DNA from 4 places in the Thalassotalea agariperforans genome. Region 2 is predicted to be linked to each of the others. Evidence: predicted binding sites of a transcription regulator. Region 2 holds the regulator's gene; each other region holds the start of a gene.

Region 1 (4,059 bases), on a different contig from region 2:
GAATTAGTGGATTTGATCATTAACAAATATAACCCTAATGCCGATAAAGCGGTTTTGACCTTTGAAGCGCTAAAAACCAAGCCGTTAATATATTCTGAGATCACTCCAATAGGTACGGTCTCGAAAAGTCGATTTTTGCATATTGCGAATATATACCGAAATTTAGGTTTAGTTGAAAAAGAAAGCTCACTAGATGGTTTAATTTTTGACGATTATCTCAATCAAGATAAAGGCATTAATCGACAGTATTTGTTTACTGCAATAGCTGTTAGCTTTTTATTATTGTTGCTAAGTGTTGTATTTAATCGTCAATTGCGAAAAAGTGTTACCGAAAAAACCTTATCTTTGCAAAAGCTTAATGATGATTTAAATGAAAAGAATGCGCTGGTAAGTTCTCAAAATGCTCAGTTAGAGCAAGAAAAAGAAAAAGCAGAAATCGCTAATCGAGCAAAGAGTTTATTTGTGGCTAATATGAGCCATGAAATTAGAACACCAATGAATGGCATATACGGTTCATTACAGTTATTGCGTAATGAGCAGCTCAGTAATAATGGTGTTGAATTGGTGAGTAATGCCATTTCTTCAACGAAAAAGTTATTGACGATTGTTAATGAAATATTAGATTTTTCTAAAATTGAAGCAGGGCAATTACAAATTGAATGTTGCGAGTTTAATTTATCAATCCTTTTAAATGAAATAGAGTATGAATTTAGTACCTTAGCACAAGAAAAATCATTAACTTTTAAACTGAGCATTGAAGATAACTTGCCATCGTATTGGTTAGGTGATCAAGTTCGTATCAAACAAATATTGGTTAATTTATTGTTTAATGCCATTAAGTTTACTGAACAAGGCTCTGTTGAATTGAATGTTAAACTTAACCATTATTTAAAAGGCATAAGTTTTACTATTACCGATACCGGAATTGGTATGAATGAAATTGCTCTAGCTAAGTTGTTTCATCATTTCACCCAAGCAGATAGTTCAACTACTCGTAAATATGGCGGTACTGGACTAGGCATGGCGATATCACAAAACTTAACTAATTTGATGGGCGGTGAAATTCGCGTTAAAAGTAAAGAGCAAGTTGGCACAAGCTTTATGGTTAATTTACCTATGGTTAAAGTTGATAAGTTGGTGGTTGACCAAGAAATTAACTCAGCAGCTGAAGTGATCAATGCTCCAGATCTACACGATAAAATTATACTTGTTGCCGAAGATAACCGTATTAACCAAATGGTCGTTAAAAAAATGCTCGAGTTAACCAAAGCAAAGGTTTACCTTGCACAAAATGGCATTGAAGCAATTAATCTTTACCAACAAGCGCAACCGGATATTATTTTGATGGATATTCAGATGCCAGAGCTTGATGGCGTTGGAGCTTGTCAAAATATTCGAGAATTAGGCAGCAAAGTTCCTATTATTGCTTTAACTGCGAATGTTATGAAAGAAGAAGTAAGCCAATATTTAAGTTCTGGTTTTAATGCGCACTTGGCAAAACCGATAGATCAAAAAAACTTCTATCAACTACTTTCCGATCATTTAATCAGCAAGCCATAAATGTAAATGAATCAAGGCTATAACTTTTAGGGTCTGTTAACTTTGTTTATATTTTCAGCAATAGGCTATTTTTAGTGATAGCAACGCAGAATGAACGTTGTTTGCTTATTCCAAATGAGTGAAATTCTAATGCAGCTAGTGTAAAAAATAGCCATTGCCCTGTGGGCTGAGGCTAAAATCGCTTTACTCGGCGTTAAAAATTATTGGTTTAGATGACTAAACGACATAATTTCAGCCTTGATTAAAACGATTTTATCTCTCAGCTAAATTATTAAACAAAGATAAACAGACCCTAGTAAAAACTGATAAACTTCCCTGCATGATAAGATTTTTGTTCAGGTTGTACTTTGTCCATTATTCTCGGTATTGATCCCGGCTCTCGCTTAACGGGTTATGGCATTATTAAACAAGAAGGGCGTAATTTTACTTATTTGGGCAGTGGTTGTATTAAAGCAATTTCTGCTGGTAAAGAACTCGGCCCTCGATTACAAACTATCTTTGCTGGCGTGTCAGAACTTATTCTTCAATTTCAGCCGGACATGTTTGCTATTGAGCAAGTCTTTATGGCAAAAAACCCAGATTCTGCACTTAAGCTTGGCCAAGCGCGAGGCGCTGCAATTGTCGCGGCAACGAATGCCGATTTAACCATTGCTGAATATTCAGCCCGCCAAATTAAGCAGTCAGTTGTTGGTACGGGCGCTGCATCTAAAGAACAAGTACAACATATGGTGTGCTCTATTTTAAAATTACCTGCCGCGCCACAGGCTGATGCGGCAGATGCACTTGCCGTTGCTTTATGCCATGGTCATAGTTATGAGTCTTTGTTGAAAATGTCAGGTCAGGCTTCTAAAACTGTTAGAGGCCGGTTACGCTAAATTTTTATCTTGAGCTGGGTTAGCGGCTGACTGCTTGTGAACAGTGTTGTCCTTAAAGGTAAAAGTTACTTTACTGTATATTTATATAGTGTTATTGTTTTGGCAAATAAACAGGTTATAGCCAAATCATCTCAAGCTGTTGAACGGGCAAGTTGAGATAGCTTGAATATATGTAAATTAATGAAAGGTGAATTAAGTGATCGGCCGTCTTCGTGGAAAATTATTAGAAAAAACTGCACCAGAAATTTTAATTGAATGCCATGGTGTTGGCTATGAAATATCAATGCCGATGACCAGTATTTATTCTTTACCTGAAATCGATAGTGAAGCAACAATATATACTCATTTTGTCGTGAGAGAAGATGCTCAATTATTGTATGGTTTTGCCAATAAAACTGAACGTAAGTTGTTTCGCTTGTTAATCAAGGTGAATGGTGTTGGCCCTAAATTAGGCTTAGCTATATTATCTGGTATGTCGGCTGAGCAATTTGTAAGTTGTGTTGCTCATGATGACCTCACCACAATAGTAAAAATTCCAGGTGTCGGTAAAAAAACCGCCGAACGTTTATTAATTGAAATGCGCGATAGGTTAAAAGATTGGCAAAGTGATATTCATACACCGGCAACCGATGCAATGCCTTTATCAGGTGGTGAAGCAACAAGCTTAGTTCACAGTGATCATAAAGGTGATGCTATTAATGCCTTGGTTTCTCTTGGTTATAGTTCAGCACAAGCCGAAAAAGCGGTTCGAGGTATATATCAAGTGGGGATGTCGAGTGAAGCGTTAATTCGTGACGCATTAAAAGCGATGTTATAAACTTTGATTTTACTTGTTCATTTTTCTCTATATTAAAAAGATACGCTATTTATGATTGAAGCTGATCGACTGATCCAACCTATTGCAACCCGTGAAGATGAAGGGGTAGATCGCGCTATTCGCCCTAAAATGTTGGCTGATTATACCGGCCAAGATCACGTAAAATCACAAATGGAAATTTTTATTGAAGCTGCAATAAAACGAGCTGAACCGCTAGATCACTTATTAATTTTTGGTCCGCCGGGGTTAGGTAAAACCACGTTAGCCAATATTGTCGCAAATGAAATGGGCGTTAATATTCGGACAACATCAGGGCCGGTATTAGAAAAGGCCGGTGATTTAGCCGCACTATTAACAAATTTAGAAGAAAATGACGTGCTGTTCATTGATGAAATTCATCGTTTGAGTCCTGTAGTTGAAGAAATTTTGTATCCTGCAATGGAAGATTACCAATTAGATATTATGATAGGTGAAGGTCCGGCGGCGCGTTCAATTAAATTAGATTTACCGGCTTTTACTTTGATTGGCGCAACTACACGGGCAGGTTCGTTAACCTCACCTTTAAGAGATCGCTTTGGTATTGTGCAACGCTTAGAATTTTATAAAACTAAAGATTTAACTGAAATTGTAAAACGATCAGCGCATTTTTTAAATTTAACCATGGATGAGCAAGGCGCTTTTGAAATAGCGAAACGTTCTCGAGGTACGCCGCGTATTGCCAATCGTTTATTACGGCGAGTGCGTGATTATGCCGATGTTAAAACCGCAGGCGTTGTTAATGAAACAACCGCTCAACGGGCACTTGAT
Region 2 (4,059 bases):
TCGATAACGGTGCGTAGAAAGTCCAACCAAAGTTAGGTGCACCGCTTTCCATAAAAAATGACATCAATAAAATACTGAAGGCAAAAGGTAAAATCCAAAAGCTCCAGTTATTCAATCGCGGTAATGCCATATCCGGCGCACCAATCATCATGGGTAACATCCAGTTAGCCAAACCAGTAAAGGCCGGCATTATGGCACCAAATACCATGATCAAGCCGTGAACTGTGGTCATTTGGTTAAAAAAGTCAGGCTCAATAATTTGTAATCCTGGCTGAAATAATTCAGCTCGGATCACCATGGCCATGGCACCACCGGTTAAAAACATGATGAACGAAAACCAAAGATACATTGAGCCAATATCTTTATGGTTAGTGGTGTATAACCAGCGTTTAATACCGGTCATTTTATGATCGTGATGCTCGCCATCAGCGTGCGAATCATGAAGTGTTTCTGTTGTCATAATAAGGCCTCCTTACTTCGCACTTGCTTGGTTGCTTAAATTAGCAACGTCCGCGGGTTGAACAACATCACCGGTATTATTACCCCAAGCATTGCGCTCGTAAGTAACAACTGCGGCCATTTGTGTATTGGTTAACATACCTTTGAAAGCTGCCATTGCCGGATTTTTAGCACTACCATTTAACACCATATCAATGTGGGTATTAACATCGCCAAGGGCAATTGGGCTGGCTTTTAAAGCAGGAAATACCGGCGCCATACCTTCGCCTGACGCTTGATGACAAGCAGCACACGAGCTGGCATATACTTCTTCACCCATAACCATCATTTCATCTAAGCTATAGGTTTTATTTAAGTCTTCGGTTGGGCTGAGTTCTTCAATGGTGTCAGCAACTTGCTCTTTAACCTCTGCAACAACCGCTTCAACTTCACCGACCGGTGCGGTACCTACGATAGCACCAACATCTGCAGCCTGAATGGCATCACCAGTATTGTTACCCCACGCATTACGTTCGTAAGTCACAACAGCAGCAAGTTCTTTTAACGTCAGTTGTTTACCGTAGCCTTGCATACCAGTACCAGCACGACCATTTACCACAATATCAATATGAGCAGCAGCCTCACCTAAGGCAATTGGGCTGCCTTTTAAAGCAGGAAACGCTGGCGGTAAACCTAAACCGGTTGGTTGGTGACAAGCAGCACAATGTGCCATGTAAGTTTGCTCACCTAATGTCATCAACTCATCTAAGCCTAAAGTGGCATTTAATGAGGCTTTTTCAGCAGCTGCCGCTTGCGCAATTAACGCTTTTTGTTCATCAAGCCAAATGGCGTAGTCTGCTTCGGTTTTTACCTCAACAACCACAGGCATAAAACCATGATCTTTACCACATAGCTCAGCACACTGGCCGCGATAAATACCGGGTTCATCAACAATCGTCCAAGCTTCGTTAATAAAACCTGGATTGGCATCTTGTTTTACCGCAAACGCGGGTACCCACCAAGAATGAATAACATCGTCAGAAGTAATTAAAAAACGTACTTTTTTATTCACCGGGATCACTAAGTGTTTATCCACTTCTAGCAGATAATGTTCACCTTTTTGGGCAGAGCTGCCATTTTGGTTTTGATATTGTTCTTTTGGTGTTGATAATACGGAATAAAATTCAATATCTTGGTCAAAATATTTATAGTGCCATTTCCACTGGGAGCCAGTAACTTGGATAGTAATATCTGAATTGTCATTATTTTCCATATCAATTAGCGTACTTGTTGCAGGTACAGCCATTGCAATAAGAATAACAACAGGGATTGCGGTCCAAAGAATTTCAACCTTAGTGCTTTCATGAAAGGTAGCTGCTTTTACACCTCTTGATTTACGGTGGAATATCATCGACCAAAACATAGCACCGAACACCACAGCGCCAATGGCAGTACAAATCCACATGACTAACATATGCAAATCATAAACTTCACGACTAACTGCAGTAACACCTTTTGTTAGGTTTAGTTGCATATCAGCCCAAGCTGAACTGGAAACAATACTTCCCAAAAACAGCCAACCTAGGTTACGTCTCATCACTCGACATCTCCTCTGTCCTTTAAAAGAAAACAAAATAAGCACACAGAGTAATACACAGCCCACTGACTCATATTCTGTTGTTTATCGGTTATTTTATTGTGACAAAAAGGCTGAAAGCCGTTGTCTTTTATAATTATTTAGTTATTTTTTTGTTCACTTTCAGAATTAGAATTACTCAAATATTGACATAGGTCAATGTTTAATTTTTGAGCAATTACTTTAAAAAGCCAATAAAATCAATGGAGTATTAACTCTAAAAGGAGCTACGATAGGTGTTAGATGAAAATTAATGAAAAAATGATGAGAAAGACAGAGATAGAAAAGGATCAAGATTAATCCTTTTCAAAAAATAAATATAAGTTTACATCCAATCGGCGTTTCGAATAACCCCAACCGCAATTCCTTCAACATTAAATTGCTGGCTGGCAAGATCAACTTTAATAGGTGAAAAGTCTTCGTTTTCTGCATGTAAATAAACAATATTACCATCACGCTTAAAGCGCTTAACGGTGACATCATCTTCCACTCGGGCAACAATTACTTGGCCATTTTTAACATCCGTGGTTTGATGAACCGCTAATAAGTCGCCATCGAGTATGCCAATATCTTTCATACTTTCGCCATGAACTCGCAACAAATAATCGGCATGAGGGTGAAATAAACTGCCATCTACCTTGTAATGCTCTTCCACATGTTCTTGGGCAAGAATAGGTTCACCCGCAGCAACACGGCCAATCAAAGGTAATCCTTCTTCTTCAATAAATTCTTCGGCTAAACGAATGCCTCTTGAAGTACCTGGTAACATTTCAATATAGCCTTTTTTGGCTAACGCTTTTAAATGCTCTTCTGCCGCATTTGCTGACTTAAAACCAAAAAAATCAGCTATTTCAGCTCGAGTTGGCGGCATACCGGTTTCGGCAATTTTTTCTTTGATCAGATCAAATATTTGACCTTGTCGTGGGGTTAATGGACGCATATTATTCCTGTTACTTTATACAGTGATAACTGTCAGTATATACAGACTGTATATAAACTCAAGTAAACTATCACTTAAAATAAAGCGGCTATTTAACCGTAAAAATAATCAAGCAATATTAAAAGCGCTAGGTATTATACCAATCCGTATAAGAAAGTAATCGCTTAGCAAGAATTTAAAGGATTAGAAGAAAGGCATTGATTGAAGAGAATGGTGTTAATATATCGATGATTTTCATGCCTAAAAATAATACAAAAAACCTATACTTATTAATTTGTTAATGCTAGTTTTATGTTTAAGTAGATAACATGGATAGTTAATAACTTGTTAGTATTATTAAAACAAATCAAGAGAAGAATTAAGTTTTCCATACGCTTAACCGTGGTGAGCGTGTTTATTTTCTCAACGATTATTACCGCTTCAATTGCTATCGGCCTGCAATACTATTTCAGTGAAAATCTTGCAATTGAATCTAGAGTTAAGCTTTTTAATTTAACCACTCAAAATACCGCAAATTATTTAAAAAGCATCAATGAAAATGCAGAAAATACCGTTCGTATTTTATCTAAAAGCCAAGAAATTATTGATAAAAGCAGTGAAGATAAAACAGCCCTACGCTCCTTGTTGTCACAAATCATTGAAACCAATCCACTGCTTTATGCCTTGTATGTCGGTTATGATAATGGCCACTTTTATGAAGTTATCAACTTAAAGACCAGTGAAACCGTTCGTCAACAATATCAAGCAGCAATTAGTGATCGATGGTTAGTAATTGATATTCAAGATAAGATAAAACAAACACATTATTACGACCATAACTTTAAGTTACGAGTAACTCACACAGAAAAGACCAATTACAACCCTAAAGAAAGGGTTTGGTTTAAACAAGCTCAAATCAATCAAGTACACAAAACACAACCTTATTTATTTAGCCATTTACAAGCTCCCGGTCAAACGTACTCAATCAAGTTAAAAAACAGTAACACTGTTTTAGCTGCTGATATTCCCTTATCAAATTTATCCGATTATTTAGCCAGTCAGCATC
Region 3 (4,059 bases), on a different contig from region 2:
TTATCTTTTGCTAACACCAACGCGGGCATTCTTTTGTGGTATTGAGCGCACTTTTCATTAGGCTGAGTAGTTAAGGTGACTAGTTCGGTATGCTCATGTTGAAATAATATGCCGGCCATATACAAAGGCATTTTATTGGCATGCTCAAAGAAGTATTTTACTTTTTTGCCATTTTCTAAGCGCCATTCAAACCAACCATTACAAGGTACTAAGCACCTTTGACTTTGAAAAGCTTGCCTAAATGTAGGTTTAGTTGCCACGCTTTCAGCTTGAGCATTAATAATGAGTTTTTTAGACCAACTCGGCTTAATTCCCCATAAGGCATTTACTTGCTGATAGTTTGAGTTAGTTTTAACAATAGTCGCAACTGATTGGCTTGGACTTAAATTATCGTTAGTTTCTACGCTGTAATTTGTATTAAATAGTTCGCTAACTATTGGCGTTAACCCATTGTCTACACTAAATCGACCACACATATTTACCTCAACAGTTTATTTTTGGTATATCAGACCACTTGCTTGTATAACTTGGCGATAAGAATGCTCTTCGCATTTGCCATTTTTCTGCTTTACCTTCGGTTGCTATTTTTAACGTATCAGCGCCATAACGATGGTTGATTTTATCTAACATGAACATTAATTCAGGTGATTCTTTTTGTGTTTCAAATAAATCATACTGGGTAAAGGCTTGGTCATGTAATTCAATAGCGCCAACACCACAACGATAATACTGTACGCCTACTTGAAAAAGATGTGGCACCATGGCTGACACCGCATTTGCCATGGTTAATGAGTTATCAGTACCTAAAGGAAAGGTGTAAATAAACGAGCGTTTTACGTAGTTGTCATCATGAGGTGAGCTGGCAGCAAAAATTAGTAATCGCTTAACAAGTGATGTTTGTTTTCTTAATTTTCGAGCAACAACACTGCTATGAGTAACAAGCGCTGCTCTTAATGAATCAATGTCGGTAATTCGCTGGCCAAAACTTCGAGTTGAAAATATTTCTTTCTTCGGCTGTTTTACATCATCCCACGATAACGCGCTAATACCATTTAGCTCATTAACCGTGCGCTCAACGACAACACCAAATTGGCTACGCATCGCTTTCGGATTTTGGTTCGCTAATTGCCAAGCGTTTTTAATGCCAAGTAAATTAAGCTTTTTACCTAGCCTGTTACCTATGCCCCAAACATCGGTAACTGACATGCGTTTAAGAATATCTTGTCTTGATTTATCAGTATCAATAACCGCAACACCATTAAAGCCTGATAACTTTTTTGCTGCATGATTTGCCGCTTTGGCAAGTGTTGCGGTTGGGCCAAAACCAACACCAACGGGTAAACGCGTTTCTTGCCAAACAGTATCAACAATTTTATGTCCGTAGCTGTGCCAGTCATTAATGATTGCATGATAGTTTTCGAAATAGAGAAATGATTCATCAATCGAATACACATATTGGTTATCACAAAAGCGGCCTATAACATTCATCATTCTATCGCTTAAATCTGCATACAATTCGTAGTTGGATGAACGAACAACGACGTGATGTTTATCTAAAAAATATTTGATTTGAAAGTAAGGTTTAAACTTAGGAATGCCAAGCTGTTTAGCAATTGGGCAAACGGCACAAACACAACCATCGTTGTTGGTTAAAACAACTACGGGTTTGTTTCTTATCGATGGGTCAAAAACCTTTTCAGCTGACGCATAGTAAGAAACCGCATCAACTAACGCATACATGCTATTAACTCACTGGCTTGACGGTGTAAACGAATAGAGCGTGTTACCACGCCTTCAATTTGAAAATCATCACCTTCAGTAATGTTTACTGTTTTATGGGTTTTAGAGGCAGAAATAAGCTGGGCGCGCTGGGTATCAATAAGCTTACAAGTAAAGCAGCCGTTAAAGCTAGCAACGACAACATCACCATCTCTAACCTGCTCAGCTCGATTAACAATGAGTAAATCACCATCAAAAATGCCAACTTCTACCATTGATTGTCCTTTCGCAACACCAATGAAGGTTGCGTCAGGTTTAGTAATTAATAACTGGTCGAGTGACAAGCCAAGCTCTTTATATTCTGCCGCAGGCGATTCAAAACCAGAAATACCGGCTTCAATATAAATAGGAATAACTTTCATAAAAGCGCCAAACAAAAAACACTGTATATTTGAGCAGTATATCATTTAGTGAAAATTATGGAATATTTGTCGAGAAATAAAGAAGCTAATGTCCGCTTAGATACGAACGGACATTAGCCTAAGATTATCTAACGACAAGTGAACCGACAAATTAGACTTAAATGAATTCAAAATATCAGACGTTAATGAAGTAAACAACATTGCTGACGTTCTAACGAACCTGCCCCCACAGGTACACTTTAATAACTCCTCTAATAAAAACCTTATACAGATCAAACTAAGTGACTTAAAACTTAGATTGCACTTGAATAATATATTCATACCCTGATGTAATATGATAATCGCTTTTTTATTATTTTCGTCAATCGAGATTAACAGGAGTAAAAATGGACAAGCTAAATATAGCCTTAGAAAATTGTTATGGAATAGGTAAACTAAATTTCGAATTTGACCTCGCAGTAAATCATAGGAGCAAAGGCGTTTATTCTATCTATGCTCCAAATGGATTTATGAAAAGCTCTTTAGCTCGAACCTTTGATGATATAGCTACAAAAACTGAAAGTAAGGATGTTATTTTTCCTGAAAGAGCCACCAAACGTGATGTGTTGTCAGATGGTAGATCAATTGATAGTGCCGATGTTTTTGTAATTAAACCATATCAAGAAAGCTACTCTTCGGAGCAAGTTTCACTTTTATTAGTAAATGACACCTTAAAACAACAGTACGACGACGCCCTAAAAAAGATACAAAGCAAGAGGGTAGAGTTTGTAAAAAGCCTAAAGGCTAGCTCTGGTATATCTGGAAGAAAGGAAAGTGTTGAATCAGTGCTATGTAATTGTTTCGGTAGAAGTGAAAAGGAGTTTTATGATTTGATTTCTGAATTAAATCAGCAAAAAGATGATTTTTCACAATTATCTGACATCAGTTATAACGAGCTGTTTAATGAAAAAGCTTTGCAATTGATAAGTTCAGGTAATCTCAGTAAAGAACTTAATGAATATATTGAAACATATGAAAACCTAGTTGATAAGTCCCCAATTCTTTCAAAATCATTTAACCATCAAAGTGCTAATAGCATTTCAAAAAGTCTTAATGACACTGGTTTTTTTGGTGCTAAACATACTGTCAATTTGACTCTAGATGGAAATAAACAAGAGGTTTTTACTCATAAAGAGTTACAACAGCTAATTGATGGTGAGCAAGCTAAAGTCCTAAGTGATGCTGGCTTGGCAAAGAAGTTTGCAGCAATAGATAAAAAATTAAGTAATGTTGATACTAAAAAACTAAGAGATTACTTAACCGAACATAAATGGTTATTGCCTGAATTGGCTGATTATAAAACATTGCAGAACAAGTTGTGGTTAGCTTATCTACAACAGCACAAAGGGATGTCGAACGAACTCGTTGAGATATACGACACAAATAAAAAGCTGATTTTAGATATTACTCAAAAAGCAAAAGAAGAACAAACGACTTGGGAAGAAGTAGTTAAAGTGTTTAATAAACGTTTTAATGTTCCTTTTAGCCTAAGTGTTAAGAATCAAGAAGATGTAATTCTTAATAGTGCTACACCAACAATTAGCTTTGACTTTGATGACGGAAGAGACGTTAAAAATGTTGGTAAAGCAATCTTAATGGATGTTCTTAGTCAAGGAGAACGACGTGCTTTATATATACTTAATTTATTGTTCGAAATTGAAGTAAGGAAACGACAAGAAGGTGACGTTTTATTTGTCATTGATGATATTGCAGATTCTTTTGATTACAAAAATAAATACTCAATAATAGAATACTTAAAAGAGTTATCCGAAAGACCAAATTTTAAGATTCTATTTTTAACTCATAACTTTGATTTTCATAGAACAATTTGTAGTCGAATAGGCATTTATGGCGCTAAGCGTTTATTTGCATTAAAAAC
Region 4 (4,059 bases), on a different contig from region 2:
TAAATTAAGCGTTAAAAACCAATAAGACTACGTAAAATTAATAACGATAAAATCGCCGATGCTAAATAGATCAACGTTATCTTCAAGCTAAATACCATTCTTTTCATAACTGCCTCATTGTTAAGTGGCCTTATAGTTATGACCACAACCTTATTAAATAAGTTTCAAACAATAATTATGCCAAGCTAAATAGCCGCCAATAAATTTCAGCGAAAGATAGGATATTTATCGATATTTCAAAGAGTAAGATTCAGAAAGAGAATCGAGATAAAACAGGCGATTTAGCAAGATGGGTAGTTATAGTTCAGGTAAAGACAATTGTTTCTGATTTATTTTTAGCCAATGTTTTTGTTGTTGATAATCAGGCATATAACTGGCAACCAATTGCCAAAAAGCGGCAGAATGGTTCATATGCTTGATATGGCATAGTTCATGAACAATAACGTAATCAAATACGGCTTTAGGGACCATAGCTAATAAGGTATTAAAGGTCAGCGCGCGTTTACTATTACAACTCCCCCAACGAGATTTATAAATCCGTATTTTAACACTCGTAGCACAAAGCCCGGTGACGTTTTGGTAAAAAAACAATTTTTCCTGTAAGTAGGTGTCAACTTGTTGGCGAAACCAATCAAGAATAAGTGTTCTTAGCAATAACGCTTTGTTGGCTAATAAGTTTTGTGATGTGGTTAACGTAACAACCAAGCTGTCTTCTAATAGACAAACGTTTTGAACATCGCCCATTAACACCGTAAAGCGCCTTGTTTTACCAAAAACAAAAAGCGAATCACCATCTTGATACGAAAACGTGGCCGGTTTTTGCTGTTCGATAATCGCTAATTTTTTAGTTACCCATGCCTGTTTTGACAAAACAAACTGTTCAACTTGTTGCTTAGTTAAATAAGCAGGAGCTCGAACCACCAGATCACCTTGTTTTATTTGTAACGCGATGGTTTTGCGTTTATTACTAAAGTGCAACTGGTACTTCATATTGGATATTATTAAGCAGACTCTTTATTCGCTGCAATATCAGTAACAACACCGGCTTTTTTTGCTGCCGGCTTAGCAGCAGGCTTTTTAACAGGTTTTGGTTTTTTAGCTTGTAATGCAATTAACACATCTTCACGGTTTTGCGCTAAATAAATACTCAACTCTTCCACCAAGCTTTCAGTTAATTCCGCTGGTGCTTTATTAAACATTTCAGCTAAATTATCAGCCATATCTAGCATTTTATCGTAATCATCAGCGGCTTTTTTATCCATGAATGTTTGAACCTCCACCCCGTTTCTCATTACAACAAATCGACTTTCAACTGCCATTTTATTTCCCCAATAGTATCTTGTCAGCGACAATTAAATACAACAAAACTGTATAAAACAACAGTAACACAAACATAGCCATGTTTAAAGCTGAAAGTTATCTGATTTTTTTGAGTACGATCCTTTCTTAAATAATATTCTTTAACATAATTAAAACAGGTTAGACCTCTTACATTGATACCTTAACTCTGTTACCATTCAGCGTACACGTGTACACCTAATAGTGTTTTCTAATAACGAAAAGAACAAAGAGTAATAGCAATGCAAACCTTGGGAATTGAGAAAGCCAGCAAAGCATATAGCCTAGCAGAAGAAATTGCTAACGCGGTTAGTCATGGTATTGGCGCTTTATTAAGTGTTGCCGGCTTAACGCTATTGTTGGTGGTTGCCGCCTTTGAACAAGACGCAACAAAAATTGTTAGCTTTGCAATTTATGGAACTTCTTTGGTATTACTGTTTATGGCATCAACGTTATATCACGCCATTATTAATGAAAAAGCAAAAGCCATACTTAAATTAGTTGATCATTGTGCTATTTATATTTTGATTGCCGGTACCTACACGCCATTAATGTTGATCACTTTACAGGGTACGTTAGGCTATAGCTTATTGGTTTTGATCTGGCTGCTAGCATGTGCAGGTGTGGTTTTTAAACTGAAATTTGGTCACCAATATAAAATAACTTCTTTGCTCACTTATTTAGGTATGGGGTTTATTTCGTTATTTGTGATAAAGCAACTTTATCAAGCGTTGCCATTTACTGGTTTATTATTATTGGCTTGTGGTGGCTTGTTGTATAGCTTAGGGATCATTTTTTATGTCCAAAAAAAGATCCCTTATAACCATGCCATTTGGCATTTATTTGTTTTAGCTGCTGCCGGCTGTCACTTTGCCATGATGCTTTATATTTAAAGCATCACTCGCTAGGGGCTAATTCACCTCTAAAACAATACGTTCAATATCATCAGAAAATTCTCTTGGATCTGCTGATTGTGCGTAAGCAATATATTCTTGATACTTATTGGTCGCGTTACTCTTTAACAAAGTAATTTTTGTTTTATAAATGTTATTTTTATCGCCAATAATCGCTTGATGATCAGCAGGAGGTTTAACGATCGGTAAAGTACCTTTAGCTGGGCCATAATAAGTCCATTTAACAGGAATGCTGACATTATTGATCAAGGTTAAATAATCAAATTCAGCAATTAACATTGGATGGCTTTTAACCTGGCTAAAATCATAGCTACCATCAGCACTTAATTCCGATAAATATTGTTGGTCGATATCAGGTAACTCTTTACTTGCTTGCACATCAAGTGATTGCTCGGCAATTTCAGATGCGATGCGTCGTTGCCGCTGTAATTTAAAAGTACCTAATAACGAAGTTACATCAACAAACTGATGGCTCGCTTCTGAAACAAACACCGCTTCACTTATATAAGGGTGACTCTTAAATAAATACACCTCTCGCTGGCTTGATGGCACATTAAAAGCAAAATGATGACGCCCTGAAATTAACTGGCTCGTAGTTACCATTTGATGGTTTTTAGCTAAGGTTAACTCATACTCGGCAACATCAACGGCTGTTGCTTGCCAAAAGCCATTATTTGCTGAAGAAAAATCATCAACAAATTCAGTTGCGCCAATCACTTCATCTTGGCTATTTTTACCTAAAACCGCAAAAGAGTGTTTCGGCCAAGCCGACGATTTATCACGACACACTTCAACATCGGTAAACTCAGTAGTACGTTCATCAATTGCTTGCCAACTGGCAAAATTAGCTGAGCTTAGCACTTGTTCACGACTAGCAAATGGTCGGTGTCGCAGTTGTAAATCTTGTTTTACACATTGGCAAGCATTGTTATTAACTTTATTGTCATATTGAGCGAAATATACAGCTTGAGTAGCTGTTTTAACATTTTGATGACTAACAATATCATAACCTTCTGGCGCATCGCCTGAACGTGTTTTTGCTACAATGGTATAATTGATATTTTCTTTGGTAATGATCAGATTAACCACACCTTGTGCATTAGGCTGGTACTTTTTAATGGTTTGCCAATTCTCATCTTGTAAATAAAAATCATAATCAGAAAATTGATTTGTTAAACCGCAATTATTCAGTAATTGCCCTTGTAAGCTAAATTTATACTCTTGCTTCGGGTTATCTGCTGGTTTTGAACTGCCGCCACCACAGGCCTGTAGCCCTAATACGACAAATAGAATACTGTGATAAACAAAAGATTTAAACATGACCAAAAACTCAAATAAAAATGCAGCGCTATTATACGGTGCGAATTTATTTATTCGAATGAATATTCACGTTATTACCAAATAAATTGTAAAAAAATTAATATCTTTTCTATGTGCGATTATCACGAAATAATTTATTTCACTAAATTATTAACTTAACCAAGACTATTTAAACAAAAAGCAGGATAATTAGCTTGTAAGATAAAATTGCGTCAATAGAAAGGTAAAGCCAGCTCTGCTCAATCGCTTTCCCCTTTCGATAAACACACCAAAATTCGGAAACTATTCAATGGAAATCAAAGTTAATTTTCTCGACAACCTCAAGCTTGAAGCTAAGTTTGATGACTTTACCGTTATTGCTGATCAACCGATTCGTTATAAAGGTGATGGTTCAGCACCAGGCCCATTTGATTATTTCCTCGCCTCGTCGGCTCTGTGTGCTGCCTATTTTGTTAAAGTATATTGTGTATCTCGAGATATCCCAACC

What was found. Region 2 encodes LexA, which represses DNA repair genes until DNA is damaged. Its sites were predicted from a motif close to TACTGTATNNNNATACAGTA; they were not measured.
Region 1: ruvA (Holliday junction branch migration protein RuvA) is a predicted target of LexA. The motif match lies at 2,507-2,526, and genes of this name have one in related genera.
Region 3: ACSLUO_RS08990 (LexA family protein) is a predicted target of LexA. The motif match lies at 2,161-2,180, and genes of this name have one in related genera.
Region 4: ACSLUO_RS02340 (YebG family protein) is a predicted target of LexA. The motif match lies at 1,366-1,385, and genes of this name have one in related genera.

Annotation. Positions count from the first base shown of each region.
Region 1 is NZ_JBQMWH010000007.1:39,950-44,008, reverse strand. It holds gene ACSLUO_RS10850 (ABC transporter substrate-binding protein) at 1-1,560, shown strand, start outside; gene ruvC (crossover junction endodeoxyribonuclease RuvC) at 1,908-2,435, shown strand; gene ruvA (Holliday junction branch migration protein RuvA) at 2,632-3,252, shown strand; gene ruvB (Holliday junction branch migration DNA helicase RuvB) at 3,304-4,059, shown strand, end outside.
Region 2 is NZ_JBQMWH010000004.1:64,478-68,536, forward strand. It holds gene ctaD (cytochrome c oxidase subunit I) at 1-403, opposite strand, end outside; gene coxB (cytochrome c oxidase subunit II) at 473-2,035, opposite strand; gene lexA (transcriptional repressor LexA) at 2,400-3,014, opposite strand; gene ACSLUO_RS07575 (HD domain-containing phosphohydrolase) at 3,405-4,059, shown strand, end outside.
Region 3 is NZ_JBQMWH010000005.1:102,447-106,505, reverse strand. It holds gene ACSLUO_RS09000 (SOS response-associated peptidase) at 1-476, opposite strand, end outside; gene ACSLUO_RS08995 (Y-family DNA polymerase) at 484-1,740, opposite strand; gene ACSLUO_RS08990 (LexA family protein) at 1,728-2,141, opposite strand; gene ACSLUO_RS08985 (AAA family ATPase) at 2,528-4,059, shown strand, end outside.
Region 4 is NZ_JBQMWH010000001.1:522,163-526,221, reverse strand. It holds gene ACSLUO_RS02345 (M48 family metallopeptidase) at 298-990, opposite strand; gene ACSLUO_RS02340 (YebG family protein) at 1,002-1,319, opposite strand; gene trhA (PAQR family membrane homeostasis protein TrhA) at 1,581-2,231, shown strand; gene ACSLUO_RS02330 (hypothetical protein) at 2,250-3,572, opposite strand; gene ACSLUO_RS02325 (OsmC domain/YcaO domain-containing protein) at 3,862-4,059, shown strand, end outside.